4 regions of the Peribacillus sp. NJ4 genome follow, and region 2 is predicted to be linked to each of the others. Evidence: riboswitches for the same ligand, from Rfam matches in the RefSeq annotation. Region 2 holds a riboswitch; each other region holds the start of a gene.

What was found. A riboswitch is a leader RNA that binds a small molecule or an ion and turns the genes downstream of it on or off. The one in region 2 is predicted to bind glycine.
Region 1: another riboswitch for glycine. It lies ahead of gcvT (glycine cleavage system aminomethyltransferase GcvT); the one in region 2 lies ahead of glyA (serine hydroxymethyltransferase).
Region 3: another riboswitch for glycine. It lies ahead of QUF94_RS23760 (amino acid permease); the one in region 2 lies ahead of glyA (serine hydroxymethyltransferase).
Region 4: another riboswitch for glycine. It lies ahead of QUF94_RS14040 (amino acid permease); the one in region 2 lies ahead of glyA (serine hydroxymethyltransferase).

What each region holds. Positions count from the first base shown of each region.
Region 1 covers NZ_JAUCFQ010000001.1:1,951,392-1,959,386, reverse strand. The annotation lists gene gcvPB (aminomethyl-transferring glycine dehydrogenase subunit GcvPB) at 1-1,385, opposite strand, end outside; gene gcvPA (aminomethyl-transferring glycine dehydrogenase subunit GcvPA) at 1,378-2,724, opposite strand; gene gcvT (glycine cleavage system aminomethyltransferase GcvT) at 2,742-3,848, opposite strand; glycine riboswitch at 3,983-4,066, opposite strand; glycine riboswitch at 4,070-4,157, opposite strand; gene QUF94_RS09820 (DEAD/DEAH box helicase) at 4,532-6,220, shown strand; gene QUF94_RS09815 (YqhG family protein) at 6,198-6,995, shown strand; gene QUF94_RS09810 (YqzE family protein) at 7,041-7,226, opposite strand; gene comGG (competence type IV pilus minor pilin ComGG) at 7,354-7,740, opposite strand; gene comGF (competence type IV pilus minor pilin ComGF) at 7,733-7,995, opposite strand, start outside.
Region 2 covers NZ_JAUCFQ010000001.1:3,539,446-3,547,440, reverse strand. The annotation lists gene QUF94_RS17645 (iron-containing alcohol dehydrogenase) at 1-749, shown strand, start outside; gene QUF94_RS17640 (aldehyde dehydrogenase family protein) at 1,019-2,491, shown strand; gene speB (agmatinase) at 2,920-3,921, shown strand; glycine riboswitch at 4,084-4,191, shown strand; glycine riboswitch at 4,246-4,345, opposite strand; partial or broken gene glyA (serine hydroxymethyltransferase) at 4,361-5,121, shown strand; gene QUF94_RS17625 (aspartyl-phosphate phosphatase Spo0E family protein) at 5,357-5,521, shown strand; partial or broken gene QUF94_RS17620 (Tn3 family transposase) at 5,721-6,128, shown strand; gene QUF94_RS17615 (ABC transporter substrate-binding protein) at 6,743-7,855, shown strand; gene QUF94_RS17610 (alkaline phosphatase family protein) at 7,845-7,995, shown strand, end outside.
Region 3 covers NZ_JAUCFQ010000001.1:4,749,458-4,757,452, reverse strand. The annotation lists gene QUF94_RS23775 (hypothetical protein) at 1-30, opposite strand, end outside; gene QUF94_RS23770 (sodium:solute symporter family protein) at 433-1,911, opposite strand; gene QUF94_RS23765 (DUF3311 domain-containing protein) at 1,908-2,108, opposite strand; gene QUF94_RS23760 (amino acid permease) at 2,399-3,739, opposite strand; glycine riboswitch at 3,949-4,027, opposite strand; gene QUF94_RS23755 (amino acid permease) at 4,557-5,945, shown strand; gene QUF94_RS23750 (hypothetical protein) at 6,023-6,193, shown strand; gene QUF94_RS23745 (BBE domain-containing protein) at 6,286-6,381, shown strand; gene QUF94_RS23740 (hypothetical protein) at 6,550-6,762, opposite strand; gene QUF94_RS23735 (LysR family transcriptional regulator) at 7,252-7,995, shown strand, end outside.
Region 4 covers NZ_JAUCFQ010000001.1:2,824,059-2,832,053, forward strand. The annotation lists gene QUF94_RS14040 (amino acid permease) at 307-1,686, opposite strand; glycine riboswitch at 1,991-2,047, opposite strand; glycine riboswitch at 2,051-2,148, opposite strand; gene QUF94_RS14045 (hypothetical protein) at 2,418-2,663, opposite strand; gene QUF94_RS14050 (NADPH-dependent FMN reductase) at 3,971-4,513, opposite strand; gene QUF94_RS14055 (putative quinol monooxygenase) at 4,572-4,895, opposite strand; gene QUF94_RS14060 (TetR/AcrR family transcriptional regulator) at 5,006-5,599, opposite strand; gene QUF94_RS14065 (acetoacetate--CoA ligase) at 5,940-7,928, opposite strand.

The DNA.
Region 1 (7,995 bases), 1.6 Mb from region 2:
GGAGCTTCCTGAACGATTTCCGGAGTTTCCTCCGCTTCCTTGGCAATCTGGATCATTGCATCGATGAATGCATCCAGAGTTTCCTTGGACTCCGTTTCGGTCGGTTCTATCATCATTCCTTCTTCCACGTTCAACGGGAAGTAAATGGTTGGAGGATGATACCCGAAATCCAGCAATCTTTTGGCTATGTCGAGAGTCCTGACTCCCAATTTCTTTTGCCGACGTCCGCTTAATACGAATTCGTGCTTACAATGACGATTATATGGTAGGTCAAAAAATGGTTCCAACCTACGCATCATATAATTTGCATTGAGGACCGCATTCTCGGTGACGGCTTTAAGGCCATCAGGACCCATTGAACGAATGTACGTATAAGCCCTTACGTTTATCCCGAAATTCCCATAGTAGGGTTTTACCCTGCCAATGGATTGCGGGCGATCATAATCAAGAACGAATTGCTCATCTTGTTTGACCACAAGCGGTTTAGGCAAGTAAGGAATCAAATCCGACTTTACCCCTACAGGGCCAGAACCCGGACCGCCGCCGCCATGCGGGCCAGTGAATGTTTTATGGAGATTTAAGTGAACCACATCAAAGCCCATGTCACCCGGGCGTGCTTTTGAAAGTACTGCATTCAGATTGGCACCATCATAATAAAGCTTCCCACCGGCATCATGGACAAGTTGTGCCATTTCCAAAATGTTCTCTTCAAACAATCCCAACGTATTGGGGTTCGTCAGCATCAAAGCCGCCGTATCTGGTCCCACAACACGCTTTAAATCCTCAAGGTCGACTAACCCGTTTTCATCGGATTTCACTGTTATCGTTTCAAGTCCGGCCACAGTGGCAGAAGCTGGATTCGTACCGTGTGCAGAATCGGGTACGATCACTTTCGTCCGTTCTGTATCGCCATTAGCTTCGTGAAAAGCGCGAATCATCATCAACCCTGTCCATTCACCGTGTGCACCTGCTGCAGGCTGTAATGTCACTTGATCCATCCCTGTGATTTCCGTTAGATGTTCCTGCAAATCAAATAATAGTCCCAAGGCTCCCTGAACAGTACTCGGATCTTGATATGGATGGATATGGGCGAAACCGTTAAAGCGTGCCACATTTTCATTTATTTTCGGATTATATTTCATCGTGCATGAACCCAGCGGATAAAAACCCGAATCCACTCCATGATTCCGTTTGGAAAGTGCTGTATAGTGACGCATGATATCCAATTCGGACACCTCAGGAAGCTCAGCCTCTTCTTCACGGATGTAGTCGGCAGGAAGAATTTCTTCGAGCGGAGTAGTTGCAACATCCATTTCTGGCAGACTATACCCGATTCGACCGGATGTACTGATTTCAAAAATGAGTGATTGATCTTGATTATTCATGTTGATCCCCCAATTCCTGCGCAAGTGCATCAATTTCTTCTTTTGTTCTAAGTTCCGTTACCGCGACCAGCATATGGTCTTCCAGCTCAGGATAAACCTTTCCTAAATCAAAGCCGCCGATCATCCCTTTTTCAAATAGGTTTTTATTGATTTCTGAAAACGAAGCAGGCAGTTTAATGACAAATTCATTAAACGAAGGACCGTCGAACATTACTTTTATCCCTTTTGCCTCAATAGCTTTTTTCGCATAATGCGCTTTTTGAATATTTTGCACGGCCATTTCTTTGACCCCCTTTTTCCCAAGAGCGGTCATTGCAACAGAAGCTGCCAAGGCGTTCAACGCTTGATTGGAACAAATGTTGGATGTGGCCTTATCACGGCGAATGTGCTGCTCACGAGCTTGAAGCGTCAGCACAAAACCCCTTTTTCCATTTTCATCCACTGTTTGACCGACGAGTCTGCCCGGAACTTTCCGTACAAGTTTATTCGTAACGGCAAAATATCCACAATGAGGTCCACCGAATGCTGCTGGAATGCCGAATGGCTGAGCATCCCCCGTTACGATATCTGCACCGAGGGCACCAGGGGATGTCAAGGCTCCCAGTGCAAGCGGATTACTGGAAACGATAAACATGGACTTGACGCCATGAATGATTTCTTCCATTTCTTTCAATGGCTCGATACGGCCAAAAAAGTTCGGATATTGCACAATCACTCCTGCAATATCATCTTTCACCAACTCCCTTAAGGCGGCCATATCCGTCACACCGTCTTTATAAGGAATTTCGATCACTTCCACGCGTTGTCCTTTCGCATAGGTCTTAACAACTTCTCTTGATTCAGGATGAACCGTCCCTGAAATGAGAATCTTCTTGCGTCGTGTCTGACCTGAAGCAAGCATGGCTGCTTCAGCTAGCGCTGTCCCGCCGTCATACATGGAGGAGTTAGCCACATCCATACCCGTCAATTCACAAATCATCGTTTGATATTCAAAGATGGCCTGAAGCTCGCCCTGTGAAATTTCAGGCTGATAGGGTGTATAAGCCGTATAAAACTCAGAACGGGAAAGAACATGATCGACGATGACCGGTGCATAATGGTCATAGACACCCGCACCAAGGAAGGAAGCATAGTTTTTAAGATCCGCATTCTTGGCAGCAAGCTTTGATAATTCTTTCATTAAGGCAGGTTCCGATTTAGCGGGCTTGATATCGTATTCGCCTTGAAAACGAACACTTTCAGGGATATCATTGAAAAGTTCTTCAACAGTAGGTACACCTATCACTTCAAGCATTTCTTGTTTATCTTGCTCTGTCATGGGTAAATAACGATGTTTCATCTAATGACCATTCCCCTCTATTTACGTGGTTTTTTATAAAAAGGTGTTTGTATGATAACGGCTTTCAAACGTTTGGATCGAATTTCCACTTCGACTTCCGCATCCAGCACCGAAAATTCCTTATCGATAAGTGCCAACCCTACGTTCTTCTTCAACGTTGGTGATTGGGTACCAGTCGTGACCTCGCCAATGACTTTGTCCCCGCTGTAGACCTTATACCCATGACGTGGAATGCCACGGTCAATCATTTCAATTCCCACAAGCTTGCGGGGAGCCCCTTTCTCCTTTTGTTCAGAAAGAACGGCTTTCCCGAAAAAATCTGCTTCCTTATCCACTTTTACCGCAAAACCGATCCCGGCCTCTATTGGGGTGATGTCCGCTGAAAGTTCCTGCCCATACAGCGGAAGTTTCGCTTCAAAACGCAGGGTATCACGAGCACCTAAACCAATCGGCTGAATCCCTTCTTCCTTTCCGGCATCCAGAATCGCCTTCCAAAGGGCAGGACCGTTTTCACTGTCGCTATATATCTCAAAACCATCTTCACCAGTATATCCGGTACGGGATACCATCGTGGAGATACCATTTATCATGACATTTTCCTTGAACTTGAAAAATCCAATTTCACTTAAGGCAGTATTTTCTGATAGTTTTTGTAATATCTTCTCTGCAGATGGCCCTTGAAGTGCTAGCTGTGTATAGTGACTCGATACATTCGTGATTTGGACATCTTCCGGTAGATTAGCTTGCAGCCAATCGAAATCTTTATCTGTATTCGCTGCGTTGACCACGAGCAGATAGTCGTCTTCAGCCCTCTTATAAACGATGAGATCATCAACAGTCCCGCCGTTTTCATAGCACATAGCCGTATATTGGGCACCGCCCTGTTGTAGCTTTGATATATCATTAGTCATCATCTTCTGTAAAAAGGAAAGGCTCCCAGGACCCTTAACATCAACTTCCCCCATGTGGGAAACATCGAATAACCCCGCTTTTGTACGTACGGCTTCATGTTCGTCCTTTATACCCGAAAATTGGACAGGAAGTTCCCAACCGCCAAAATCGATCGTTTTACCGCCGCATTCACGATAAACTTCAAATAGTGGTGTTCTTTTTAAATTGGTCAAAAAATGACCCCCCTCAGATTTTTTAATTTAAATGGCTTCATTATCAAAGCTTCTTGTCATTACGCATCAGATATCCTGATTCATGATGTGAAAAAAGCACAAAAAAGGACAGAGAAAGCCCGTTTGAGCTTTTTCTCTGTCCTGAAACCTGAAAGTTTACCTATATAATAGGTTTTCCCCTTTGGTGGCCGTCCCAAAATGGGCGGCGCTCTCCAGAGTTGCGTCCAATAAGAGTTCTTTTGCCTGAGAGATTCACTGCTAAGTTTGCTCCTTCGGCGCTACATCCGTAGTCTCTCCCCTTATCTTCACCCGCATATAAATGGTCTACCAATGAAAGTAAGCGAATAAGCCCTAAGCATTAGTAAAACCTTTGAGCATCATGGAATGCATTCTCTGCCAACTCTCCTAAAACTTCAGGAACCATTTGAATGATCTCCTTCAGTATCTTGGATAAAATAGGAGCCTGTAGCGCATACTAAGAAAACGCGAACTGCAAAACCGAAATACAAAGATTCTTTACAGCGTTTGGAAATTGGAATTTTCTAAATATACTTATATCCTACCCTAAGAAACTTATCTCTGCAATATCTTTTGAGGAGAAATATTTTTCTTACTTCACATATGAAATGTTCGGGTTTTGACCTTTTATTAAGGAAATTATGATTTAAGAGGGAGTTATTTCTATGAAAATCAATATATCCTTCAATTCTGAATGGAATGACGAGTTTCTGCAAAAGATGGAAAATGATGGTCCATGGGGAAATTGGGAGCTTTATAAGTTGGCGGTTCAAATGGAGGAAAATCTCATCATCCCTGATTTTGAGGGATTACAGGCGCCCAAGCACCTTCCGCAGTTAACCCCGCTCCCCCACCAATTGGAAGCAGCAAAGCAAGTGGTGGAAAAGATGAATGGAAAGGCCATTTTAGCTGATGAGGTAGGGCTCGGAAAAACAATTGAAGCCGGCTTGATCCTAAAAGAATATATGATTAGAGGCCTTGTAAAAAAAGTATTGATCCTTGTACCGGCCTCACTTGTCACACAATGGGCTTTTGAATTGAATACCAAGTTTCATATTCCGGCAGTCGTTCAGAGAAAAAGTTATGTTTGGGACTCCTGTGATGTGGTCATTTCATCCATTGATACAGCGAAACGCGATCCACATCGTGAAATCATTTTCAATCAGGAATATGACTTCATCATTATTGACGAAGCTCATAAACTTAAAAATAATAAGACGAAGAACTATGAATTCGTCCAAAATCTGAAAAAGAAATTTTGTTTACTCCTGACAGCTACTCCCATTCAAAATAAAGTCGAGGAAATTTTCCACCTCGTTTCGTTATTGAAACCAGGCCACTTGGGAAATGCCTCACTCTTTTCGGAAAAATATAAAGGGAAAGGCCGGAACATAATTGAAGATGAACACCTAAAGGAACTGGTCAACACTGTTATGATACGAAACCGGCGGGCCGATACTGGTATTGAATGGACAAAAAGGCATGTGGAAACCATCACCATTGAATTTTCTCCAACCGAGCAGGCATTGTACGATGCCGTTTCCAAATTCAAGCCTATTTCGGATGGAACAAAAGGAAGCGCTTTTTCAGCTCTCACTCTCCAAAGGGAAGCCTGCAGCAGCAGGGAGGCAGTCTTTTATACTTTAAAAAATATGAAAGCAAAATACGACCAGCCTTCCCCTGACTTTTTGGCAAAGCTTGATGATTTATTTTCTAAAGTGAACGAAACGGTTCAGAACTCCAAAGCTGAAAAAGCTTTGGAACTGATCAAGAAAATTGATGACAAAGTGATTATCTTTACCGAATACCGAGCGACCCAGCTTTATCTGCAATGGTACCTGCAACAGAATGGGATTTCTTCAGTCCCTTTCCGAGGCGGATTTAAGCGTGGAAAGAAAGACTGGATGCGCGAATTATTCCAAAAGAAAATACAGGTATTAATCGCAACCGAAGCCGGCGGGGAAGGGATAAACCTTCAGTTTTGCCATCACTTGATTAATTTTGACCTGCCATGGAACCCCATGAGACTCGAGCAAAGAATTGGGCGGATTCACCGGCTTGGTCAGGAAGAAGATGTCATGATTTATAACTTTGCCACGAAAAATACAGTTGAAGAACATATTCTGAAGTTACTATACGAAAAAATTAATTTATTTGAAAAAGTAATTGGTGAACTGGATGATATTCTAACCAAACTGGAAATTAACAACATTGAAGAATACTTAATTGATGTAGTCGGCGAGTCCAAAACAGAGGGCGAAATGAAAATCAAGATGGATAATTTTTCATCGTTAATTCAATTCGCTCAATCCATGAAGGAAGGTGAGGTTCATGCAGCAACGGGAAATTCATGATTTTTTATTAACTTACTTTAAAGCCAATGATTGTGAAATACTGGATAATACACCCACCCACCTTACCGTTCAACTGACAATTGAAATGGATAAAGAATTAATGAACAGACCCTTTTATTGGCACTATCTAGAAAAAACGGGTGGCATTCCGAACCCAGCCCAGATGACTTTCATTACCGACCCAGAACATTCTCCACCCGATTTAAAGGGAGAAATGATTCATTTTGGCTCCCCTCGCCTTCATCAAATTATTCAATCAACAAAAAATCTGGCAGGGTATACTAGACTTTTTGAGGATACTCCTCCATCAAAAGGCGGGAATAATCCATTGTTTCCTTGGCTAACCCTTAATGTGAAAATATCCTATCAATGCGATCGTAAAAAAGATACATTTATGTCCATCGGATTGAATTTAATCTCAGGCGAGATCATGGAAAGCTTTCACCATCGGGTTTTACCGGTTAAGGTCACCCCAAAAATTCCGGATTATTCCTTTACGCTTTCACCGCTCATCATGCCCAAGAGTGGATTGGCAAGACTGGATACATACATCAGAACCAGTTTCGAGGATGATGACCATTCTTGGGCGGAAGAAGCAATGCTTCGCTGGCAGAATGACTTGAATTTATTGGAGCATTTTTACAAGGATATGGACGAAAAAAGTGAGAGCTATTTTACCGAAAAAGAAGCCTTAAAAGCACAATATGAACCGAACATCCGAATATCCATCATCAATGGAGGTTTATTTTACCTTTCAGATAGGGCGTTGGGATAGGATCCTTAATAAAAAAGCAGATGTCCTAATTTAAGGACATCTGTTCTATTTCTTGATATTTTTCCTTAAGAACATCGACAAAGCAAAAGGGACAATGCCAAACCAATGGGACATACCATGGTTTTTATCCTCTTTTCTATGACGTCGCTTTTCTTTTCGTTCTTTTTTGGTCAGATTAAAATATTCGACAAGCTGTTGCGTCAGATATTTAATATAAGCGTTTGTAGACATATAAAAATCACCCTAAACAAAGTATGCCCGGTTTACGCTTGTTTTATTCCTTCACTTGTTCCCTAAACACGCGAATCTATCGCTTGAACATGATTGAACCTTTATAAAAGACTGTGTATTTTACGTATTACACAGCCTGCTTTTCTATCCATTGTATCACTCGCCCCGCTTCTGTATCGTATTGAATGATGACCCTACCCCTTCGGTCATTTTTAGTCGTCGATGAAAATTCTATATAGACGTAAGGACCGTCTTCCTCCATTAAGGAATATCGCACCGTACCATTGGGGTATAAAATTTCCCCCTGGATGATTTCCGGGACCTCTTCCCCCCACTCTGACGTCACATCCTTAACGGCAAGGTGGACAAGATGATCGGCCACAAGCGATTCTTCCACTTCTTTATAAAACATTTTATCGATGATAAACTGATCGATCATTAATATCGTGAACATGATGAAAACACTCGCTACAATCATGACCATCGGGAAAACGACTCCTTTTTGATTATTCATCGACTTTCGTCACATGTCTTAAGAAAGGATGAAATCTTCGACTGAAAGTAGTCCCTGCTTTATCCGTTATATTTAGAACAATGACACTTCCATCCTTCTCAACCTGGAATTCCGAAATGTTCTGCAAGATGACCTCATGCCCCTTACCATTCACTCTCCTTCGGACCTTATCTTCATATTGTTCAATGGATGATAATTGTTCACCTGAAAGCAAATATAATTTATTTCCCATTACATCCTGAACTTTGGAACTCC
Region 2 (7,995 bases):
GTAGTGAGGTTACAACAGGCTCTGTTATTACAGATACAGTTACAAAACAAAAAGAGGCTATACTTGATATTAAATTGGCTCCAAAATTGGCAATTTTGGATCCTGAATTAACTCTAACTCTTCCGAAATCTATAACTGCTGCTACAGGAATGGATGCACTTACACATGCTATAGAAGCTTATACTTGCAATGTTGCCGAACCAATTTCAGATGCTCTCAGCCTTTATGCAATTGAATTAATTGCTAAGTATCTTCCTTTAGCTGTGGAAAATGGCAATAACTTAGAGGCACGGAAAAATATGCTCGTAGCCAGTTTAATTGCAGGTATAGCATTTGATAACTCGGATCTTGGTGCCGTACATGCTATGGCTGAACCACTTGGAGGTCTTTATGATACTCCGCATGGAGTTGCAAATTCCATATTTCTTCCACATGTGTTTGAGTTTAATATTCCATCAAACCCCGAGAAGCATGCCATTGTAGCTACAAAGCTTGGAGCATATAGAGGAGGTAAAACAATTGAAGAAACGGCCCATGAAGGTGTTGTATTGTTAAAAGAGCTTGCAAGAAAAATTGGCATTCCTAACTTTCGAGATCTGAGTAATGTCAGACCTGAAGATTTCCCTTTCCTAGCTGAAGGGGCAGCGGTTCATTTGTGTACACAGACTAATTCACGGGAATTGACACGCGCAGATTATCTGGAATTATTTAAAAACACTTATGAAGTGAAAAACACAACATTAATTTAAGATTGATAATCATGTAAACGGTACCTGGAAATATAGGAGCTAATTTCAAAATCTTCAATTATAGAGGAAAGATCTAAATTGACTCAATACTAAATGAATGTGGAACAAAATTTTTTGAATTGGTGGCCAGCTTGATAGGAGTTTTAATTCGGTGGCCACCATGGTTTACAGAAAGCATGCGTATGACCAAACCTGTTACAGATCATTATTAGCTATTTATGGATATGAGATTGCTAAAGGGAAGAATAACGAACTGGAGGTTTTCCAAATTGCATAAGTTGAAAATGTTTATTAACGGTGAATGGATGGATTCTTTAAGTAAACAAAAGAGTAATGTTGTAAACCCTGCAAACGGCAAGATCATTGCAGAGGCACCCAGCGGAAATGCAGAAGATGCAAAGATGGCCATTGATGCAGCACGACTAGCATTTGATTCTGGGATTTGGTCGGACTTACCGGCTTCTGAGCGGGCTGCCTACTTATTTAAAATAGCGGAAAAGATTGAAGAAAACGCCTCGGAGCTTAGCCAACTTGAAACAGCAAATACCGGAAAACCTCTTAAAGAGTCAGAGTTTGACATTGCTGACGCAGCAGATTGTTTTCGCTACTATGGCGGTTTAGTCACAAAACCGGATGGCCAAACATATCCCGTTTCCGCTCCAGTACAGGCCATGGTTGTTCGAGAGCCGGTAGGGGTATGCGGACTGATAGCTCCGTGGAATTTTCCTTTGCTGACGGGAGCTTGGAAAATCGCCCCTGCCCTTGCAGCAGGAAATACGATTGTATTTAAACCAGCAGGGGTAACTCCGGTTACCACTACCAAATTATTTGAGATTATCAAAGAAGTTGGCATACCAGATGGTGTTGCCAATCTAGTGATGGGCGGTGGAGGAACCGTAGGAAATGAAATAACGGAAAGCGATAAAGTCGATATGGTTTCATTCACTGGGAGCACATCAACGGGCAGAAGCATCATGAAAACAGCAGCTGGAAATATTAAAAACATTGCACTCGAATTAGGCGGCAAGTCACCTAACATCGTTTTCGCCGACGCAGACTTTGAGACAGCAGTCGATTATGCTTTATATGGGATTTTTGTAAACGCCGGTCAAGTTTGTAATGCAGGATCGCGTTTGCTGCTTGAAGAGAGCATTCACGACGAGTTTATCAATAGACTGATAGAGAAAGCAAAAAAGATCCGAGTCGGTCCTGGTGATAAACCCTCTACAGAAATGGGCGCACTTGTTAGTGAAGAACATATGAATGAGGTACTTAAATATATTCAACTTGGCATAGAAGAAGGGGCGAAATTAGCCTGTGGCGGCAAGCGTATCACAAGCGATGGGCTGGAAAATGGTTATTTTGTTGAGCCGACGATATTTGTCGATACCAAACCTGACATGAGAATTGTTCAGGAAGAAATATTCGGGCCAGTCCTTACCGTTCAAAAGTTTAAGGACGAAGCGGAAGCCATCCAGCTTGCCAATGATACGCCATATGGCCTCGCAGCTGGTGTATTTTCACAAGATGGTGCTAAGGCTTTAAGAGTGATTAAGAAAATAAGAGCCGGAATTACATGGATTAATGCCTATAATCTAGCCTACAATGAAGCGCCGTGGGGAGGCTATAAGCAGAGCGGAATTGGCCGTGGATTAGGAACTTTTGGTTTAGATGAGTTCAGTGAGGTAAAACAAATCAACATTAATCTAGAAGTGGAGCCAACCAAGTGGTTTGATCATTAAAAATTGAGAAGTAGAGATAAATGAGTAAAAGAGAGTGAGTATGCACACCTCGAAAAAATGTATGACTAATAATAGAGGAAGCATTTTTTTGAAATTCGCAAATATTTTAATTTCAAATATTATTTCTGAAGATGGGCTGGAACAGATTCCTAAGTGTTTATTTTACGAGTAAAAAGCCAGTTCATCAAGATTTGTCTTATTTAAAACCTAAATAAGACAAGAATAATATTTTACTGATATGAATTTATATTCCCTGTGCTCCTTTCTCTGTGGCGTTTACTAAGGAGTTTCGAGTAATCAGAAAATATGTTGGTTCCTGGTAGTCATTATTGATAACACTATTCAGTTTTACCTAGTTTTATAGGATGGCATGAAGCTTGCATCTATATTATTTTCGAAGAACGTAATACAAGTGGGAGGAAAAGTTCATGTCGAATAATAAAAAACAACATCTTAATTTACCTTTTACCGGAATCTGTACTTTCGGGAAATATCCCGTATGTCCTGATTTAGACCAGTTAGACGCAGATGTTGCTGTCATTGGAGTTCCAAATGATATGGGAACACAATGGAAGTCAGGCGCAAGAATGGGTCCAAGGGGAATTCGTGAAGGCTCTACATTATATAGTTTCGGGTTAGATGGTGCCTATGATATTGAAAATGATATCATGTATCTTGGCCCGAAATGGAAAGTCGTTGATTGCGGCGATGTGGACATGGTACATGGGGATATGATGCAATCCCATGATAATACGGAAGAAGCCATTCGAAAAATAGTTTCAAAAGGTGCAATGCCGGTTGTATTAGGTGGAGATCATTCCATTACAATTCCAGTAGGAAAGGGCTTGGGTGAACTCGGGCCATTTCATGTGATCCAGATTGATGCGCATTTAGACTGGGCAGATCACCGTTCAGGAATGCGGGTTGGACATGGAAGCTGCATCCGCCGCTTATCGGAAATGAATCATGTTCAAAAGATTTTCCAATTGGGCATTCGTGGAATCAGCAGCAGTAAAAAAGCAGATGTCGTTGCTGCCAGAGAATACGGAAGTGTCATCTTGTCTCCCCGCCAAATGAGAAAGATGGGATTTGAACAGGTTCTGGAACTTATTCCAGCAGGTGAAAAATATTATATTACCATGGACATTGATGGCCTCGACCCATCGATCGCCCCTGCGACAGGCACACCTTCTCCTGGAGGTCTGCTTTATGAAGAAGTCAATGAATTACTCCATGGAATTGCAAAAAGAGGAGAAGTAATCGGTTTTGATATGGTAGAAGTAGCTACTCCTTACGACCATGCTGGAATAACTGGACAAGTAGCAGCGCGTCTCTCATTAGACTTGCTTAGTTATGTTTTGAAAGAAAAAGAGAAAAACCAGGCTATAATCAGCGATCATCAAGAGCAGAACTTCATAAAGAAGCATTAGTCTATTAAATTTGAAAGCGTTTGCTGATATAAAATGACTTTCCACCGTTTTTCTTTTCTTAGTTTCCTGAATATGTATAAATAAAGAGGAGATTCCATAAAAAACAATTATAGAATTAATTCTCAATAGTAAACATATAGAGTGTTCAAATATATATAGCGGATGACGATTGTGGGAGAGTGCAATATAGACAGCCACCGAAGGAGCAAGTTCCAAAAAAACCCTTGGAACAAATCTCTCAGGTTCTGTTTAGATAACTGCTGCCACTCCATATCACGTCCCTGTTTTTGCACGCAAAAAAGGACAGAAAAGGGTAATGGCAACATTCCCTTCTCTGTCCTTTTACCTGAGAGTTTAACTCTATACTGAAAAGAGTCTTCCCCTTTGGTGGCGTTTTATACACGCGCTCTCCAGAGTTGCGTCCCATTGTGGTTCTTTTATTTTTGAAGCAATTGAAAACGAACGGAAACGGCAACATCAAACACTAGAGTTGATTTCATCAGAATACTTCGTCAGCCAAGAGTATTAGAAGCTATGGGCATAAATATGCAGAGGGTTATCCAGGAAAACGTTATTATGGCGGATGTGAATTTGTCGATGTGGTAGAACAAGCAGCAATCGATCGCTTAACAAAGCTGTTTGGAGCTAAATATGCAAATGTTCAGCCTCACTCAGGTGCACAAGCAAATTTCGCGGTTTTTTCTCACTGCTTCAACCTGGTGATAAAGTGATGGGAATGAACCTTTCACATGGCGGCCACTTAACTCATGGAAGTCCAGTCAGTGTTTCAGGAAAATGGTTTGAAGTTGTTTCTTATGGAGTTAGAGAAGATACCCAATTGATTGATTATGATGAGTTGGAAGCAATAGCAAAGAAAGAAAAACCTAAATTGATTATTGCAGGGATAAGTACCTACCTAAGAACGATTAATTTTGCTCGATTTAGAGAAATAGCCGATCGAGTTGGAGCAAAACTTATGGTGGATATGGCTCATATAGCCGGGCTGGTGGCGGCTGTTCTTCACCCATCCCCAATCCCATATGCAGATGTTGTGACAAGTACCACTCAAACATTAAGAGGACAGCGGGGGGCATCATTTTAACGAACGATGAAGTAATTATCAAAGCGATTAATAAATCCGTATTCCCAGGAATTCAAGGCGGTCCACTTATGCATATCATTGCAGCAAAAGCAGTTGCTGAATGCTTGGGAATAGAATTAGAGAGTCTTTTTGATATATGCATAATCACATTGATTGTTTTTGTTTTTTTAAAAAGAAAAGGGTGGATAAATTAAAGGGGTATTGAAAAGGTAGTGTAGTTGAAGAAGACATATAAAGTAGACTTAACCCGCTCAAGTAGACAGCATCTACTCATTTATAATGTTAATCGTCAGTATCATTAGAACAATTATACAAATTAACAGGGGCGAAGTAATGAACACAAAATTACTATCAGAAATAGAAACTAAGATTAATTATTTGAAAGGCCGTTTGATTGTCATCGGAATGTTAAAAGGACTTTCTCATTCCGATACGATTAAAACTAGTCAAGAGTTAGATGAATGGTTGTATAAATATCAAATAATTAAATTCAACTGATCCATTATTCTGCGAAATCTTTCCCTACACTCTTTCCGTCACAGTTTTTGTGTCAAATACCAAATAAATATCTCTCTTATTTCATTGTCCCCGTTGAATAACAGGGATTTTTTTAATTGAATTAGAATGTATGAATATACTAACTGTGTTCTTTTAAAATGGTTACTTAACGATTATTTATTTTATTTCAAACCGGCTATTCACCGATATTGCTGGCTATACAGATCAAATTTTTGGATTAACTCACCTATTGGGCTTTAGCTGCACCAAGAATCAGAGATTTGTCAGATTCAAAGCTTTTTTCATAAGAGAAAGCAAGCGGGTATTCAAATTAAGGGTCCATTTTACGTGGCCAAATAACTATAAAAATTATTAAAGAAAATTATGAGGTGTTTTACGATTAGCTCATTCTATAAAAGAAGGTACTATCTCAGCATCACTTATTAAGGGGGAAATAGACTCTAACTCTAGGCAAAACAGTTTGGCTGCAGCTTTACGTGAAATGGGTTGAATCGAAAAGACTATTTTTATTCTTAATTACCTTACTAGTGAACTTTTAAGAAAAAAGATTCAAAAAGGCTTAAACAAAGGAGAAGCCATGGAGTCACAAAAACTATTCTCTTTGGGAAACAAGGGGACGGAACGAAACACCTTCAATCATTGATAAAATACTTATTATTTTTAATCTATTGCATTATTAACAGTAATGGCATGATCAGAGCCAATATCCTAAAATATCTGCCATCCTAAACCTAAAGCTATAAAGAAGGAATCCCTGTCATAATTTTATGATTCCAGTAAAATTTACCTTCCAGAAAACTCCGCCCAAAACAATTATTATTTATAGCCACATTGATAATTCTATCTGTTTAATAAAATCTATGTAAAACTCTCTTGTATCAAGAGAGTTTTTTTGCATGAAAAGTTATTTAGCTAACCGGGAGCTTTGTTAACGACGAGCTAAAAAGAGAGGTAAAAGGGTGATATGTTTGAATAAAAGTTGTTCACATTTCTCTTTTATAGACTTGCATTTACTTGATCCTGTTTGCGGACTGTTGTTAATACTTATGAAGATAAAAGCTGATGAGTTGGAGAAATAAAGAGCTGATTTACAAAATCTTAATATTTGGTTTATGTGGAATTAATGTTTTCAGATTATGATTAAACCGTAACAAACAGTAATAAACATTAAAGATTCCACACTAAATGGAGGCACTTTTTATGAATCGCACATTCAAGAAGAATTGTTACAAGTCTATTCAAGCTGTGATGTTAGGAGTGAGTGTACTGGGATTAGCTGCTTGTGGAGCTACTAATGAGGAGGCTGCTCCAGTGGTTAAGGATCCAAGTTCGTTAACCCTGAAAGAAATTGAAACAAAGGCAAAAGAAGAGGGGACTATTAATAGTGTCGGTATGCCTGATTCATGGGCTAACTGGGGAGAAACTTGGAATGAAGTGATGAAAAAATATACATTGAAACACAATGATACAGATTTGTCCAGTGCCGAAGAGATTGCCAAAATGGAATCTGAAGGAGAGAGTGCAACAGCTGATATCGGCGATGTAGGGATTTCCTTTGGGCCAATCGCGGAACAAAAAAAATTAACGATGCCATATAAAACTTCCTATTGGGACGAGGTACCTGAGTGGGCAAAAGATGACAATGGAGATTGGGTTGTTGGCTACCAAGGAACGATTGCATTCTTTACTAATAAAGAATTAGTAGATAACCCGCCTAAATCTTGGGATGACATATTAAAAGGGGATTATAAAGTAACTGTTGGAGATGTTCAGCGTGGTACACAGAATCAAATGGCCGTACTTGCTGCCGCTATCGCTAACGGCGGTGATGAAACAAATCTCCAACCAGGAATTGACTTTTTTGCTAAGCTTGCCAAGCAAGGCCGCCTTAGCTTAACTGATGCCAAGCCGGCTAACATCGAAAAAGGGGAAGTGGAAGTTGCCCTTGTTTGGGATTTCAATGCTCTTGGTTACGCTGACCAAATTAACCGCGATCAATTTGAAGTCACCATTCCAACTGAAGGTTCAGTCGTAAGCGGCTACGCAACTATTATTAACAAATTTGCAAAGCATCCGCATGCGGCGATGGCAACTAGAGAATATATCTTAAGCGATGAAGGACAAATTAATTTAGCTAAAGGATTTGCCCGTCCAATTCGCGATGTAGAACTTCCGAAAGAAGTAGCTGAAAAAATGGTTCCAGAAGAACAGTACAAAAATGCAAAACCAATTGAAGATTACAAAGCTTGGGAAGAAACGGCTAAAAATTTACCGCAGATTTGGCAAGAAGAGGTGTTAGTCCATGTCAAATAAAGTAATAGCAATTGTTGTTGATGGTATGAGATACGATAAAGCATGCGAAGCGCTGGGATTTATTCAGCATTTAGTTGAAACGAATCAAGCGTCACTTTACAAAGTTAAGTCGGAGCTTCCAAGTCTTTCCCGTCCATTAT
Region 3 (7,995 bases), 1.2 Mb from region 2:
ACGAGTATTTTTTTGTTGTCTTGGAAGCAATACGAAGCATTTTATCTGCTAACTGCGAACCTAATATAAGGCGGAATGTTAATGTCAAATAGACTTCAGTTCGGTTGCATCCTGATTTTAATAGCTTTCGTAATATCGATTACTTTTAGCTTTAACCCTAAATTATTAATACCTAAAGGATATGATTTAGCTACTGATGGTCTGGTAGTAGCCAGAACCTTGATGATTATTTTTTCGTTGTATTTATTAGTTAAAATAGGGGATTTGATTATAAACAAAAAAGAGTAGTAGTCTAAAATGAGACTTCCTATAATCAATCTTGAGAAAAAGGACATTATGCTTTGGATGTCGATTATAATGGAAGGCTCAGTCTTTTGACTGAGCCTTCCATTGTTCTTTCACATCTTTACTTTTTATCCAAAAATGAGCGCTTCATATATCGTTAACGGATTTAGGTTCCAACTGAACCACGTGCTTCCTGAAAGCAAGACTTACTGTTATCATCACAAGGAAATTGATTGCCAAGGCGATGATTCCGACATTCAAATCTTTTGCTGCTTGTGGCAAGGATGGAAACAAGGTCCCTATTGTTGAATGACTGAGTGTAATGCAGATTACGATGGCCAATCCAGTGACGATGCCGGCGATTGCGCCATATTTATTGATTGGATTATTCTTCTTCAGACTAAAGAGAAGGGAAGGGAATAGCTGTGTAATGAGACTGTATCCCATGAGAATTAATGCCGACATCGTTTCGCCGCCGTTTAAGGTGAAGTAGACGGCTATAAGGGCAATGATGGGAACAAGGAACTTTGCCAATCTTACAACGTGCCGATCGGATACTGTAGGTGCGAATTCCTTATAAACGTTTTTCGCGAGCAGTGTAGCGACGCTCATCAAAAGCATGGATCCAGGCACCAATGCGGTCAGCAATCCAGCTCCGCCGATTATGCCTATGAACCATGGATCAAAGGTCTCGATCGAAAGGCGCAGCAATGAGAGGTCTGCATCTGCCCCAACGAGTCCAGGCACTTTCAATATAGCTGTAAACCCTACAAAAAAGACGAATAACAGCATGAGCGTATATAAAGGGCTGATGATGGCATTTTTTCGAAATACCTTCCCACTGCGCGCTGAATAAACAGCGCTGAAAACTTGGGGCCACATATAGAAACCGAATACGAGCAATATTACCGTGGAGATAAACCATGATACGCTAAGTCCCTGCTCAGGGAACTTTAGAAAACCGGGTTTTGCCGAATCAATCGCTTCAAACATCGGCTGAAATCCACCAAAGTAATGAATGGGCAGATAAATCCCTAAGAATCCTATAATGGCAATCATCATGATATCTTTAATGACTGCTGTCCAAACTGAACCGTGTATACCGGATATCATCACATAAATGGTAAGGCTGATCGCCCCCATCCAAACCGCCGCAGACATTGAGATGGCACCATAAGAAGCTTCTGATACAATGATCCCCAAACCTTTCAGCTGCACGACGATCACTGGAATCATCGACACCACACCGACAAGCGCAGCCAAAATTCCTAAACTAGGACTCTTATATTTGCTTACAAAGAAATCGGATTGAGACATCAGTTTATTTTCTTTGGCATATTTCCATATTTCCGGAAGGAGCCAATAGGATAATACGTAAGACAAAGTAATGTAAATAAGAACATATAGAGCGGGTGCGCCCTTTCCATAAGCCCAGCCGCTGCCGCCAAGGAAGGAGAAGGTCGTATAGATTTCCCCAGCCATCAGCAGAAAGACGAATATTGCACCAAAACCACGTCCGCCCACCGTCCATTGTTCCAAGTCCATATCTTTTCCTTTTGAAGAGCGAATGCCTAAAAATATCGACAGAAGTAAAAATGCTAAAATGATTAAGAGAGCAATATTCATTCCTGGTCACCTTCCCGATTCCTGGGATCCAGCTTATACATGATGCCCAAGATGGCAGAGGTAAGGACCACCCACATAGCCATCCAGAACATATTGAAAGGCATCCCTAATACATAAGGTTCTATTCTATTAACAAAAGGTAGAAATCCTAGTATGCCTATGAAAGGAACTAGAGTAAGGATATATATAATCTTCATTAAACAAACCCCTCCGTATTAAATAAAGTGAAACGTCCACCAATGGGGGTTTTTCTTTAATACCACTGATGGATGGGTGAACCAAACGGGGAAGGGAAATTCATACATGATTGATTTCCCTTCTTTTACAAGTTCCGATGATATATATTAGCTTACACTATTTCGATATAAAATTTAATGTGGTTGCTTGATATATTTTTAGCAACCGAGTCCACTGATGGAAAGTTGAAGTGTTTGTTGAAATGGATAAAGCCTTGAATTCATATTGAGTTCAAGGCTTTATCCGTTTTCTATCTTTTTTTCTGGTAGTTATATAGTATCACCAAGAGTATGAACCAGATTGGCGTCATGAGCAGTGATAGCCGTGTAGCTTCAGCGAATAGCATAACGATAAGGATGAACAGGAATAATCCTAAAATGACGTAATTGATAAAGGGTGTAAAAGGAGCCTTGAAAGTTGATTCGGCTCTTAGGTCAGGCCTTGTTTTCGAATATTTGATATGGGAGATCAAGATTATGCTCCATACCCAAATGAAACAGATGGCACTGATGGTCGTCACAACGGTAAATGCCTGTTCCGGTATCAGTTTGCTTAATAATGCCCCAAGTGATACAACGATTGTTGATGTAAACAAGGCATTGCTTGGAACAGCCTGTTTATTTAATTTTTTCAGTTTGGCAGGGGCTTCGTCATTCCTGCTTAACGTATAGAGTATTCGGCTTGTTGAAAATAAACCGCTGTTGCATGCAGAAGCAGCAGATGTCAAAACGACGAAGTTGATGATCCCGGCAGCTACAGGAATGCCGATTAACGCAAAGACCTCTACAAATGGGCTGCTCGTGGAATCCAGTTGAGTCCATGGGTTGACGCAGAGAATGACGAATATGGCACCCACATAGAAAAGTAAAATCCGGACAGGTATTTTATTGATGGCAGACGGAATGTTCTTTCTCGGGTTCGCCGTTTCTGCTGCGGAAACCCCGACCAATTCGACACCTACAAAGGAGAAGACGACCAACTGTAAAGATAATAGGAATCCGGAGATTCCATTAGGGAACATGCCTCCATGGTTCCATAGGTTCGTTAGGGAAACCGTTCCGGTATTGGTATTGAAGCCGATGATCAATAAGATGATACCTACGATGATCAAGGCGATGATTGTGATTACTTTAATGATGGCAAACCAGAATTCCAATTCGCCAAATAACTTAACGGTCAATAGGTTCAATCCTAACAGGATGACCAGGCATATTAGAGCCGGAATCCATTGAGGGATATCGAACCAGTATTGTATATAGACACCAACAGCTATGATATCGGCCATTGCGGTCATGATCCAACAGAACCAATAGGTCCAACCGGTCACGAAGCCAGCCCATGGACCGACATATTCGGTTGCGAATTCAGTGAATGACGTATACCCTGCATTGGATAAGAGCAATTCGCCTAGGGCCCTCATCACAAAAAACAAAGCAATCCCTATTATCAGATAGGAGAAGATGATGGATGGACCTGCCAATTGTATGGCTTTTCCGGATCCTAAAAATAAACCGGTACCAATGGTTCCTCCTATTGCAATCAGTTGTACATGACGATTTTTTAAATCTCTTTTTAATTCCTGTTTAGCCAATTCGTACGCCCCCGTCTTTTATGGTCTTGATAGTGAATGATTTCAAACCTGCTTGGTCTTGGAGAGAGGGACGTGATTTTTCGCCCAGCTTGCATTTCCCAATGGTTTTTTTCACGAGTGTTGTTTCCGTCCAATCACAAAGTGGACAATAAAAAAAGAGATTGGATAATACCAATCTCTTAAAGGGTTCAGAATAACAATTTATCATTCGTTACTCTTCTGTCCTTTTGCCTGAGATTGTGAATCCTTCGGCGCTGCATCTTGTACAGTCTCTCCAGAAGCTGCTCCTGCTATAGTGTCATCCATAGCGTTCATCGCTTGCTTGTATGCGGTTGTGTGAAAATGTCAGTCAGTGATAATCTTCCACTGCTGAATCGTTCATTATACTTATAAAATAATATTGGAATTCTATCATTTATTTTTTCGGAGGTCAACAAATTTTTGCATTTACAACACTTCTTGAAATGGTTTAAATTTTTATAAACATTCACTTGCGAAGGTTTGAATGGGCTCCGATCAGAAGTGATTGTTTCCTGCTCTTTTTGTACTATCACTATTATAAAATACTGATCATCACTTTTTTAAAATGATAATTTTTGATTGGGAATATCAACAAGATATTTTTGGCAACTGTTTATTTGAAAAATACATTTGTATTTTTACAGAATATTTACTATTATAAGATAAGAAAACAAAATTAAAGTGTTATGCAAATGATTAGGATAAAGCATTTTTAACCGCAATAATAATAGAGAGTCGATTGGTGGAAAGGATATTAATATCATTGCCGCTAATATTGCATCTGGGGGAGTTAAACATGTCAAATAAGGAATTAAAGAGAGGGCTGGAGGCACGTCATATTCAAATGATAGCCTTGGGCGGAACCATCGGGGTTGGGTTATTCATGGGATCGGCGAGCACGATCAAATGGACCGGGCCCTCTGTAATGCTCGCTTATGCCATCGCAGGTATATTTATATTTTTCATTATGCGCTCTATGGGGGAGATGCTATATTTAGAACCGACTACAGGTTCTTTTGCAACCTTTGCGAGCAGCTATATACATCCTTTGGCAGGTTATATGACTGCTTGGAGCAATTGGTTTCAATGGGTAATCGTCGGAATGTCCGAAATCATCGCCGTTGGAATGTATATGCAGTATTGGTTCCCGGAGTTACCAGCTTGGATACCAGGTGTGGTCGCCATGATCATCTTGGGGGCGGCCAACCTCATTTCCGTAAAATCTTTCGGGGAATTTGAGTTTTGGTTTGCGCTTATAAAAATAATTACGATTATATTGATGATCATTGCCGGTCTTGGCCTTATTTTCTTTGGAATAGGGAATGGGGGGGATGCGATTGGATTATCGAATCTTTGGGCAAATGGCGGCTTCTTTACGGGAGGTTGGACAGGATTCTTCTTTGCGCTTTCCCTTGTCGTGGCTTCCTATCAAGGCGTTGAGCTTATCGGCATCACAGCCGGAGAAGCGAAAAATCCAACAAAGACCGTAACAAAAGCGATCAAATCAATCATATGGCGCATTTTAATTTTCTATATTGGCGCTATCTTCGTCATCGTGACGGTTTATCCTTGGGATAAACTGGATGACATCGGAAGTCCATTCGTTTCAACCTTTGCTAAAATCGGTATCACTGCAGCGGCAGGCATCATTAACTTTGTCGTAATCACTGCCGCAATGTCTGGATGCAACAGTGGGATTTTCAGTGCAGGGCGTATGCTTTACACTCTAGCATTGAATGGCCAAGCTCCTAAAATCTTTGCAAAAGTATCTAAAAATGGAGTGCCGGCATATTGTACGATCGCTGTATTATTAGGATTGGGCATCGGGGTTATCCTGAATTACCTTGCACCGCCGCAATTATTCCTTTATGTGTACAGTGCGAGTGTTTTACCCGGGATGATTCCATGGTTTGTCTTACTTATCAGTGAGCTTAAATTCAGAAAGGTAAATGCTGTTGAAATGGAAAAACATCCGTTCAAAATGCCGTTGGCCCCTTACAGTAACTATGCGACAATTGCCTTTTTACTGATGGTGCTGGTTGGTATGTGGGTCAATCCGAGTACCAGGATTTCCTTGATTGTTGGGATCGTTTTCCTAGTCTTGGTCGTAGCAAGTTATTACCTGCTGAAAATGGATAAACGAACTCCATTGGATGTTAAATCCGATGATGAGATTTCTGGATAAGGTACGAAAGCATAAAGCGTTAAAATACTTTTTAAAAAGCCCTTCTCTTGATTGAGAGGGGCTTTTTTTTTGCCTTTGTGGATCAATTGTTGGAATTCACGAGTGAACCTGCGATGAAGCATTTTCTGGAAAATACTCCAAATGAAAATGCAGCAATTTGGCACCAATCCATAGGGGCCGCTGGTCGTGCGGACCCAAATGAACGGCTTTTTATTATCGCGATGCCATTATCGTCCAGGAGTATTTAGCTACATGGACCAATCCAGACGAAGAGAGGCTAAACATTCGGTGGATCAAGGACCTGAAGCACGCCTTGTCACCATTTACTACCGGTGACTACGTGAATTGGCCGGATACTCTCATCAAAGATTGGCCAACTGCGTACTATGGAGAAAAATTCAAACGGCTTCGAGAAGTGAAAACGAGGTATGTATGATCCATACAATACGTTTAAGTTCCCTCAAAGCATACCCCCATTAAATAAGGGGGGGTGAAAAAGCTTGGATGGACCAAAAACATTCGTTAAAAAAAGGCCTATTCCTAAATTTGGATATAGGCCTCTTTCATCTTGTTTTGAATCAATTAATCGAGATAATACCCAAAATCATTCCGCTTGCGGAGCTTGTACTGCACTGTAAACCTGATTTACGGAAAGTTGGGCTTGTGCGATTTCTTGAGCAGCTTGTTTAATGGCTTCTTGTGCCAAAGTTGGATCAGAAGAAGATTTTTCAATTGCTTGTGAAAGTAAGGTTTGCGTAAGGGTAACGTTTGCTTTTGCTTGATTTAATTGATTGATATCAATTTGTTGTTGAGGCATGTAGTTTCTCTCCTTATGTCATAATTTGAATTACTCCATTAGGATGACCTTTCTTTTCTTTTTTATAAGGAGAAAAAATATATAACGTAGACAGGAAGGACTGAAACTGCCAAGTCCATTGGGATAAACAATTAAAATAAACTATGCAAAATTTATCGGCAATCCGGAAAAAAGATACACCCTTAGGATTGAAAAACGGGAAGAAAGAGAATGGAATTATTAGTTTTATTTACTTAGAATCCTTAAATTTTCATCTGTATAAATAGTATTATGTTCCTTGAATATCATATTGTATGAAATCGCAATAAATATATCGTGACTTGTTGGTTATTCAGTTAATTAAATTGCACTTTACTTATTGGTTTTATAAGATTAAAATCGGAGAAAGAATTATTATAAAAGATGAGCTGATTGGACAACCAAAAGCTCCTGATCGCGATAAGCGAACAGGAGCTTTTTGCGTTCATTTTGGAAAAAGGAGTTGGGGAGATGAATATTGATCATATTGAAGCTTTTATGTATGTTGTTCATTTTAATAATTTTCATAAAGCAGCAGAGGCACTGTTTTTATCACAGCCGACGGTTTCGGCAAGAATTAAGACGCTTGAGAGTGAACTCGATTCAGTACTATTTGAGAGGCAAGGGAGAGGGATTATTTTAACCGAAAAAGGGAAAGCGTTCATTCCATTTGCGGAACAAATTATTCGTACCTTTCAACAGGGGAAAAAACAGTTGAAAACAGGAAGCGATCTGGAGGAAATAACGATAGGGGCTAATATCATTACATCGCAATACTTTATTCCATTTGCTCTTCCTCTATGGAAAAAGGAAAACCCTAATTTACGCTTTAAATTTATTTCAGCAACAAATGATGCATTAATTGATAAATTGCTTCAGAAACGGGTTGATATAGCATTTATGAAGGATGTTACACATAGTGGTCTGCAAAATCACAAGACCCTTGATAATTCGATACGTTTAGTAGTGTATCCAGGACATCCATTTCAAGTTGAAACAGAGCTAACGGTGCAAGTATTAGCAATGGAGCCGTTGGTATTTTTTGAGTGTGGTGCGTTTGACTGGAACCACGTTCATAAAATTTTTGAAGTGTCTAATGTAGAGCCGCGTATTGAATTTCAGGTTGATCACTTGGAAGTGGCGAAATCGCTAATTCTTAGCAGAAGCTGTATCGGATTTTTACCGTATTTATGTATTAAAAAAGAGTTAGAACAG
Region 4 (7,995 bases), 720 kb from region 2:
ATTTGTTCCAAGGGTCTTTTTGGAACTTGCTCCTTCGGTGGCTTGTCGCTTTGCACTCTCCCACAACTGTCATCCGCTTATTCAATTTGGTACATTTAGAATAGTTGTTGAGAATAATTATGTCAAGGCTTTTTTGAAAGCGCTAACACCACTATTCTAAAATAATTTTTTCGAATTATAATATGATTATCCAGATATCTTTGGCTTTTTATAATGGGCAGATTTTTTACTCACCGGGTTAGGAAAATATGGAGCGGCAACTATCTGGACAAACACCGCAAATTGAATCAAAGGGTTTCTTGCCCCTTAATTCCCCGCTACCTCTCTCTGATTCGCCTGTTCCACCTTCGTTTGGCGAATCTTATAAATCGTAATCAGCATAATGAACCAAACAGGAGTAACGAATAAGGCAACACGAGTGTCGCTCGCAAGTGCAAGAACAACAAGGACGAACGCTAGGAAAGCAAGGATCAAGTAATTGGAAATTGGATAAAATGGTAATTTAAATTTGTTCTTTTTCACTAGATCAGGTCTTGTTTTACGGTATTTCAAATGACTGATGACTGTAATTCCCCAAATAAAGATGAAACATACTGTAGAAATACTTGTAATCAAGGTAAATACTCCTTCAGGCATTAAATAGTTCAAAACAACGGAAATTAAAATGACGACAGTTGAAAAGAACAATGCATTGGAAGGTACTTTACGGTCATTAAGTTTTGCAAACGGTACAGGTGCATTTTTATCTTTGGCAAGTGAGTATACCATCCGGCTTGTACTGAAGATTGCGCTGTTACATGCCGAAGCAGCCGATGTTAGGACGACAAAATTAACGATACCAGCAGCTCCAGCAATACCTACAGCCACAAATACTTGGACGAATGGGCTTTCCGTTGGGATGATTGCGTTCCACGGATAAACACTCATAATGACAATAAGTGCGCCAATATAGAAAATTATAATCCGAATAGGAATATTATTTATGGCTTTGGGGATAACTTTTTCTGGATTTTCTGTTTCACCTGCTGTAAGTCCTACAAGTTCAATGCCCACAAACGCAAACACTACCATCTGGAATGAGAGGACAAAACCATTTATTCCATTTGGGAACATACCTTCGTGACTCCATAGATTCGTGAAACTTGCTGCGCCTGAATCAGTGGAAAAGCCTTTAATAATCATGAAAATACCGATAACAATTAATGCTAGAATAGCGATGACCTTTATTAATGCGAACCAGAATTCCATTTCGCCAAAAAGTTTAACGGTTGCAAGATTCATAAATAGCAGAATGACTAGGGCAATCAATCCTGGCATCCACTGAGGTACGGAGGGAAACCAATACTGAGTATAAAGACCAACTGCCGTTAAGTCGGCCATTGCGATTGAGATCCAGCAAAACCAGTAGGTCCAGCCGGTTACAAATGCTGCCATATTACCTAAATAGTCTCTTACAAAGTCAACAAAGGAATGATAGTTCAAATTAGATAAGAGTAGTTCTCCAAGTGCGCGCATGATTAAAAAGCAAATGATGCCTGTAATCATGTAAGCAAATAGAATTGATGGCCCAGCTAAATTAATAGATTTTCCTGCTCCAAGAAATAATCCCGTTCCGATTGCCCCACCAATAGCTATGAGTTGTACGTGCCTGTTTTTTAACCCTCTATCCAACTTTTGTTCCTGCATACGATCTCCCACTTTCTACTTTTATAGGCTACTTGGAATTTTTTCCTTATAAAGGGTCAGCCCTTCAATGAGTTTGAATTATTAGCGTACTGGGAGACTGACCTATCATTGTAAGCGCTTTCCTAGGTGGGTACTAGATATAGTTTTTTGAAATAAAGCTACCTACCTTTTTTGAAAATATAGCATTAATTGTACAAATCAAAGGATAGATCATTTATCTTCAGATCTCAATGCACACTTCCTCTCTTTTTATCTTTCCAAGTACAAAAAAGGACAGAGGAAAGATAGGTATTTTCCTACTTTCCTCTGTCCTTTTACCTGAGAGTTTAACTCCTTCGGTGGCCTATGGCTCTCTTCAGAGACGCGTCCAATTGTAGTCCTTTTACCTGAGAGATTAGTCCCTGCTTTTAGGATTTGCTCCTTCGGTGCTAAACATTGTTTAGACTCTCCCACAATCATCATCCGCTGATATAAAGTTGTTTTAATAGTTGTATATTATCGGGTTTTAATGGATATTTCAATGATTATCTGAAAAAACTCTATTTTCTGAAATTTAAGCATGGACTAATTTGAACTTTATGAACAGTATATTTTAGAAGTTATTAGCTATGAAAAATCAAGCTTATTAGCAGCTTTTCTATGTCGCAAAGAATCCCAAACAAGCTTATGTATAAGCAAAAATTTCGGCATTTTTCCGAAACAAAATTTAAAGCCAGGAGAGGACATAATAACTATAGTTTTAACATAATTGATGTATGGAAAAAGAGAAAATTCGAGACTCGCGAAAATCCTTGCAGCAGTAGAGATTGTCTAGGAGCTTCCTCCCTAAGTTCAGCAGTATTTTCAGAAGCCTTCTCTTCTTTAGCAACTTCCTCTTTGTCCCCACCACCTGCTATATTAGCAATGATGACAATTGCTAGAACCCATCCCCACCACTTCTTTGGCTTCTTTAGCTTGATTTTCTTTTCCTTAACCATTTTAACCTTATACCCCCTTTACAGTTTTTCAGACGGACTGTTGTAAACAGAAATAGAATAACATAATTTGGATCAATAAGGTTTATATTTATCATCACGTATTCATTTTCACAACGCTTGACGTGTTAACGAAACCATCTCCCATTACATTTTACCTGTGTCAAACCGGAACTCTAAGTTGGTTATCCTCTTCTTTTAAAACATATTCATATAGTATGATCAAATATATATACCTTATTATTTGCGTATATTCCTATTATAGATAGTAAGATATTTCACTAACAAATATTAACATCAAAAAAGGGAGGTGAATACTCAACTTAGCAAGTAAATAAACCATTCGAAAGAAGTATTGCTATAAAATAGAAAAAGCCATTGGAGCTCATCGCAACAATGACTGTTTCATATAATCGCTTTTCTAATATAAAAAAATGAATTGCATTAATCGTTAAATAGGAATAAAGAATGTCTTAAACAAGTTTTTTTAGTAAATCATACAATTTAAATAAATATACTCGTTCTAATTCCTTTGGTTCAACAGCGGTGTAATAAGGCTTATAAAAGAGAAAGTGCCATGTACTTAAATAAATGCTCCGTATACTTGTAAACAATGCTTCATAAAACCATAAAGCTTTTGAAAAATAATTTTCCTCATTCGCGGTAATTTCTTGATATTCAATTCTGATAAAAAGAGAATGTCCATTCAGAGCAACATCTGATTTAAAGTAAGGTGAACTTGTTGCAATCACTTCATCTGTTTCAACATCTGCTGTAATCGTTTCTACGAGTGATCATGTTTGGTTAGTACGGTTTCCAATATAGCTAAAATTTCTGGTGAATTTATCAATGTTTCGGCATCTTCGATATGATAGCTTTGAAACGAATCAATTTGTTCTTACGAATGGTTTTCACGGTAAACATGAGGTGTAACTCCGTACATTTCTTTAAAAAGACTCGTAAAGGACTTTATATTCGCAAAGTAAAAGAAAATGACACGAAAGAAAATTAAAGAAACAAGAAACATTACTTTTTGCTCCTTCTAAATAAAAGTAGAAATTATTCGGGCGCTTTATGTGCCCGTATAATCGCACAGTTCGCGTTAACTCTACAATAGGCCTTCGAGAACTAACCAATGGTTTGTAAACATTTTCCAATAAACATATTAAATATTTCATGCTATACTAAATCTTTTAAACTAGGCTAAATTTTGGAAGGCCGTTTTGCTTTTTAACTGTGCATAATCCATGTAAGAGTATAGTGGCATAGCAATGGAAGCTACTTTAAGAGCGGTTAGTAAACTATCAAGCTTATCTTAATTTTTTTAAGGCACCGCTCCATGCAATCGTTTGATCTAACATTGCATTGACATTACCAAGGTGTAAATCAGCTGGTTTAAATGTCTTGTAGTTTTCAAAGTCTGTAAATAGTGAAAATGTTGGATTTACTCGAACGTCCGCAACAAGTAATTCACCTAAGATGCCACGCAAATGTTCAGCTGCACGAGCTCCGCCTGTTGAACCATAGCTCACGATGCCCGCCGCCTTGTTGTTCCATTCATCGCGTGCGGAATCAAGCGCATTTTTTAATGCTCCTGTAATACTGTGATTGTATTCCTGTACGATAAAAACAAATCCATCTAAGCTGGAAAGTTTTTCTGCCCAAGCTGTTAACCCTGGTTCTTTACCAGTGCCTTCACCCAAAAAAGGCAATTTAAAGTCTGCAATATCTACGATTTCATAATTTGCATCTCCGCGTTTATCTGCTATTTCTTTTACCCAATTTCCTACTTGTGGACTTACGCGTCCTTGACGTGTGCTTCCTAAGATAATTCCAATGTTTAATTTCCCCAATGGTTTTTCCTCCTCGTTAATGTTTGTTTAAAATAAAGAAGTTATAATTTTAATTGATTTATATGTTTTCAATGACTTCCACTAATGTGTAGTACCCACCTTCTGCATCTTCAATGAGATGATTTATCTTGTTAAGGTGTTCAGTAAATTCACTTTTTTCTAACCAATTTTTATGATGATCAACACTTTCAAAGGTAGTTATCATAATAGCCTTATTTTTATCAACAGAACGATGCCAACGACTATTAATCCAACCAGGAACACCTTGAGATCCCCTCTTAAAATTGAGAAGTTCTTCAGACTGTATCGCAACTAATTCATCTAGTTTGCCAGGTTTAGCTGTAAATACATTAATCCATACTATTAATTTACTTGAATTCATATACATAATCTCCTGTAATTTAAATTTATTTTTCTCAATGCGTTATAAATCTGCTCTTTCTTTTTCATTATTGGGTGTCAGTACTAACTGTCATGATTATTTAGGAAAAACTAGGGAGTTAATGCCCTAGTGAATGTTTGCACACTTTCCATTATAAATGCCTCAAGGGACACGGTCGGATAGTTCTCATCGGCATCCAGGTTGTTCATAAAGGCACCAAAATTCATCATCATGAACGACCACGCTTGCAGCTCTGGGTCTGTGTGAATAAGTTTTCCTTTTTCATACATCGTGTTAAAATAGTTTGTCAAAATTTCCAGTAACTGCCGAGGATGCTTTTGTGTTCTTTCTCGAAATCCGGGTAAATTGCCTTCTTCCTTGATACTTATCATAATCATTTTCCGGTTACGATTCATGATTTCATGATATGTTCGACTTATCAGTAGTAAGTCTGAATGTAAATCCCAAACGATTTGCCTTTCATTAAAAAGTTTTGTCATTTCTTCGGCATAGTGATATCGGTCAAATGCCGTTTCTAAAAGATTTTGCTTACTTCCGAAGCGACGAAACAGTGTCTTTTCACTCAAACCTGCCGCACCAGCGATTTCCAGAGTAGTAACACCATTGTAGCCTTTCTCTGCTATTAGATCGATCGCAGCAAAAAGTAGCTTATCATCGTTACTTTGATTATGACTGTTACTCATACTCTCACCTCTACCCTTCAAACTGTCAGTGCTTACTGTCATTTTTATTTTATTCTATTCATCAGTTTTAAATTTGTCAACAAAACTTTCCATCATAAGGTAAGTTTGTCATTATACTGAGGAGATGCTTAAGAACCTGGATGAAGTAATTCATCTTGTTATGTACCCATTGGAGGTAAATGAGGAAGTGATCCCTCTTTATATTTTCCCGTTCCTTTCCTTATCGTAGAAAAATCAGGGTTATTAATTAAAAAATGTTTGAACGTGCAATATCTTGGTTTTGCCGGAAGAATTCTTTTAAGAAGAATAAAAGACGGAGCTTTTTTGCTCCGCCTGTTTGCTAGAATATTTTTTTCTCATTCAACTCAATGGCTAATTCTTTAAAGAACTGAAGCGATTCAGGATTTCCCATGGAGTCTGGATTCACGACTTTATCAAACTCGAAACCTAACAATACTTTACGTATCGGGACTTCCATTTTCTTTCCGTTCAAAGTTTTAGGTATTTGTTCAACGACATGGATTTGGTCAGGAATAAAGCGAGGGGACACATGTCCTCTGATTTGTTCCTTGATTTTTGCTGTCAATGCCGCATCCAGGCTATTACCGTGCTTAAGGACAACGAACAGGAGCAAGGAAGAACCGCGGCCAAGCACTTCCCTATCAATGACAAGGCTTTCCATAACCTCGTCGATCGCTTCGACGACCCGGTAGATATCGCTGGTTCCCATCCGTACACCAGAACGGTTGATGGTCGAGTCGGAACGACCATAAATGATACAACTGCCCTTGTCGTCGATTTTTATCCAATCACCATGTTTCCAAATCCCGGGATACGTATCGAAATAACTCTCGTAGTATCTTGTCCCGTCTTGATCATTCCAGAAATAAAGCGGCATGGACGGCATGGGTTTGGTAATGACCAATTCACCGACTTCATTAATCAATGTTCGGCCTTGTTCATCAAAGGCCTCTGCACGAACACCTAATGCCCTTCCTTGTATCTCCCCGATTCTTACAGGTAATGTAGGAACGCCACCTACAAATCCGGCACAAACATCGGTTCCGCCACTGGATGAACTAAGCCAGATATCCTTCTTGACATTCTCATACACCCATTTGTACCCGTCACCCGACAAAGGTGCTCCAGTGGAAAAAAGGGCCTTCAATTTCGATAAATCATATTTTTCCATTGGCTTGATTCCTAACTTCATGGAATTCGTAAGGAATGGTGCACTTGTTCCAAAGAAAGTCATGCCTGTATCTTCAGCCAATTGCCAAAGGGCATCCATATCCGGGAAAGAAGGACTGCCGTCATAAAGAACGATCGTCCCTTCATTAAGCAAACCACCCATTAGGAGATTCCACATCATCCACCCTGTCGTCGTAAACCAGAATACCGTATCCTCGGAAGTCATGCCTTGATGCATTCTTGTTGATTTAAAATGCTCCAATAATATTCCGCCATGTCCTTGTACAATCGGTTTTGGCATTCCTGTTGTACCTGATGAATAGAGAATCCAAAGCGGATGATCAAACGGAACACTTTCAAAAGATAATTCGGCTTTTTCTTTTACTAGATCATCCCATGGAATCGTATCTGCCAGATTCTCTTCCAAAACCTTCTTTTCTATGTAAGGAACCATTACAGTATGCTTGACAGTAACCAATTCCTGTTTAAGCTGTGAAACAACGGATGTTTTATCATATACTTTTCCATTGTACTGGTACCCATCAACCGCAAGTAATACAACCGGTTCAATCTGTTTGAAACGATCAATGACGCTTCTTGCCCCAAAGTCAGGTGAACAGCTGGACCAGATGGCACCTATACTTACTGTCGCCAAGAAAGCTATGACCGCTTCAGGGATATTTGGCATATAAGCTACAACACGATCACCGGATTTCACACCAAGTCCCCTTAACGAATGGGCAACAGAAGCTACTTTTTCTTTCAGCTCTTTCCAGCTTACCTCTTGCTGCCTGATATTTTCGGAACGAAAAAAGATCGCCGTTTTCTCTTTTTGATCATTCAATAATGCATTTTCAGCATAATTAAGCCTTGCCCCTTCGAACCATTTCGCCCCTGGCATTGAATGCTCCGCTAAAACCCGGTCATATTTCCTGTCAGCTTTTACATCACAATAATCCCAAACCGAAGCCCAAAAATCCTCCAGTTCATCAACCGACCATTTCCATAATTCATGATAATCTTGAAATGATAAACCTTTCTTTTCGTTTAACCATTTCATATATTGAGTCAATACCGTTTGCTCGATTTGTTCGTTTGTAGGTTCCCAAATGACTTGTCCATCTGTAAGCGATTTCATTTAATCATCTCCCTTAGGTATCGAATTCATCATTAAATCATTTCATAATAATTGGTAGTTTACTTAA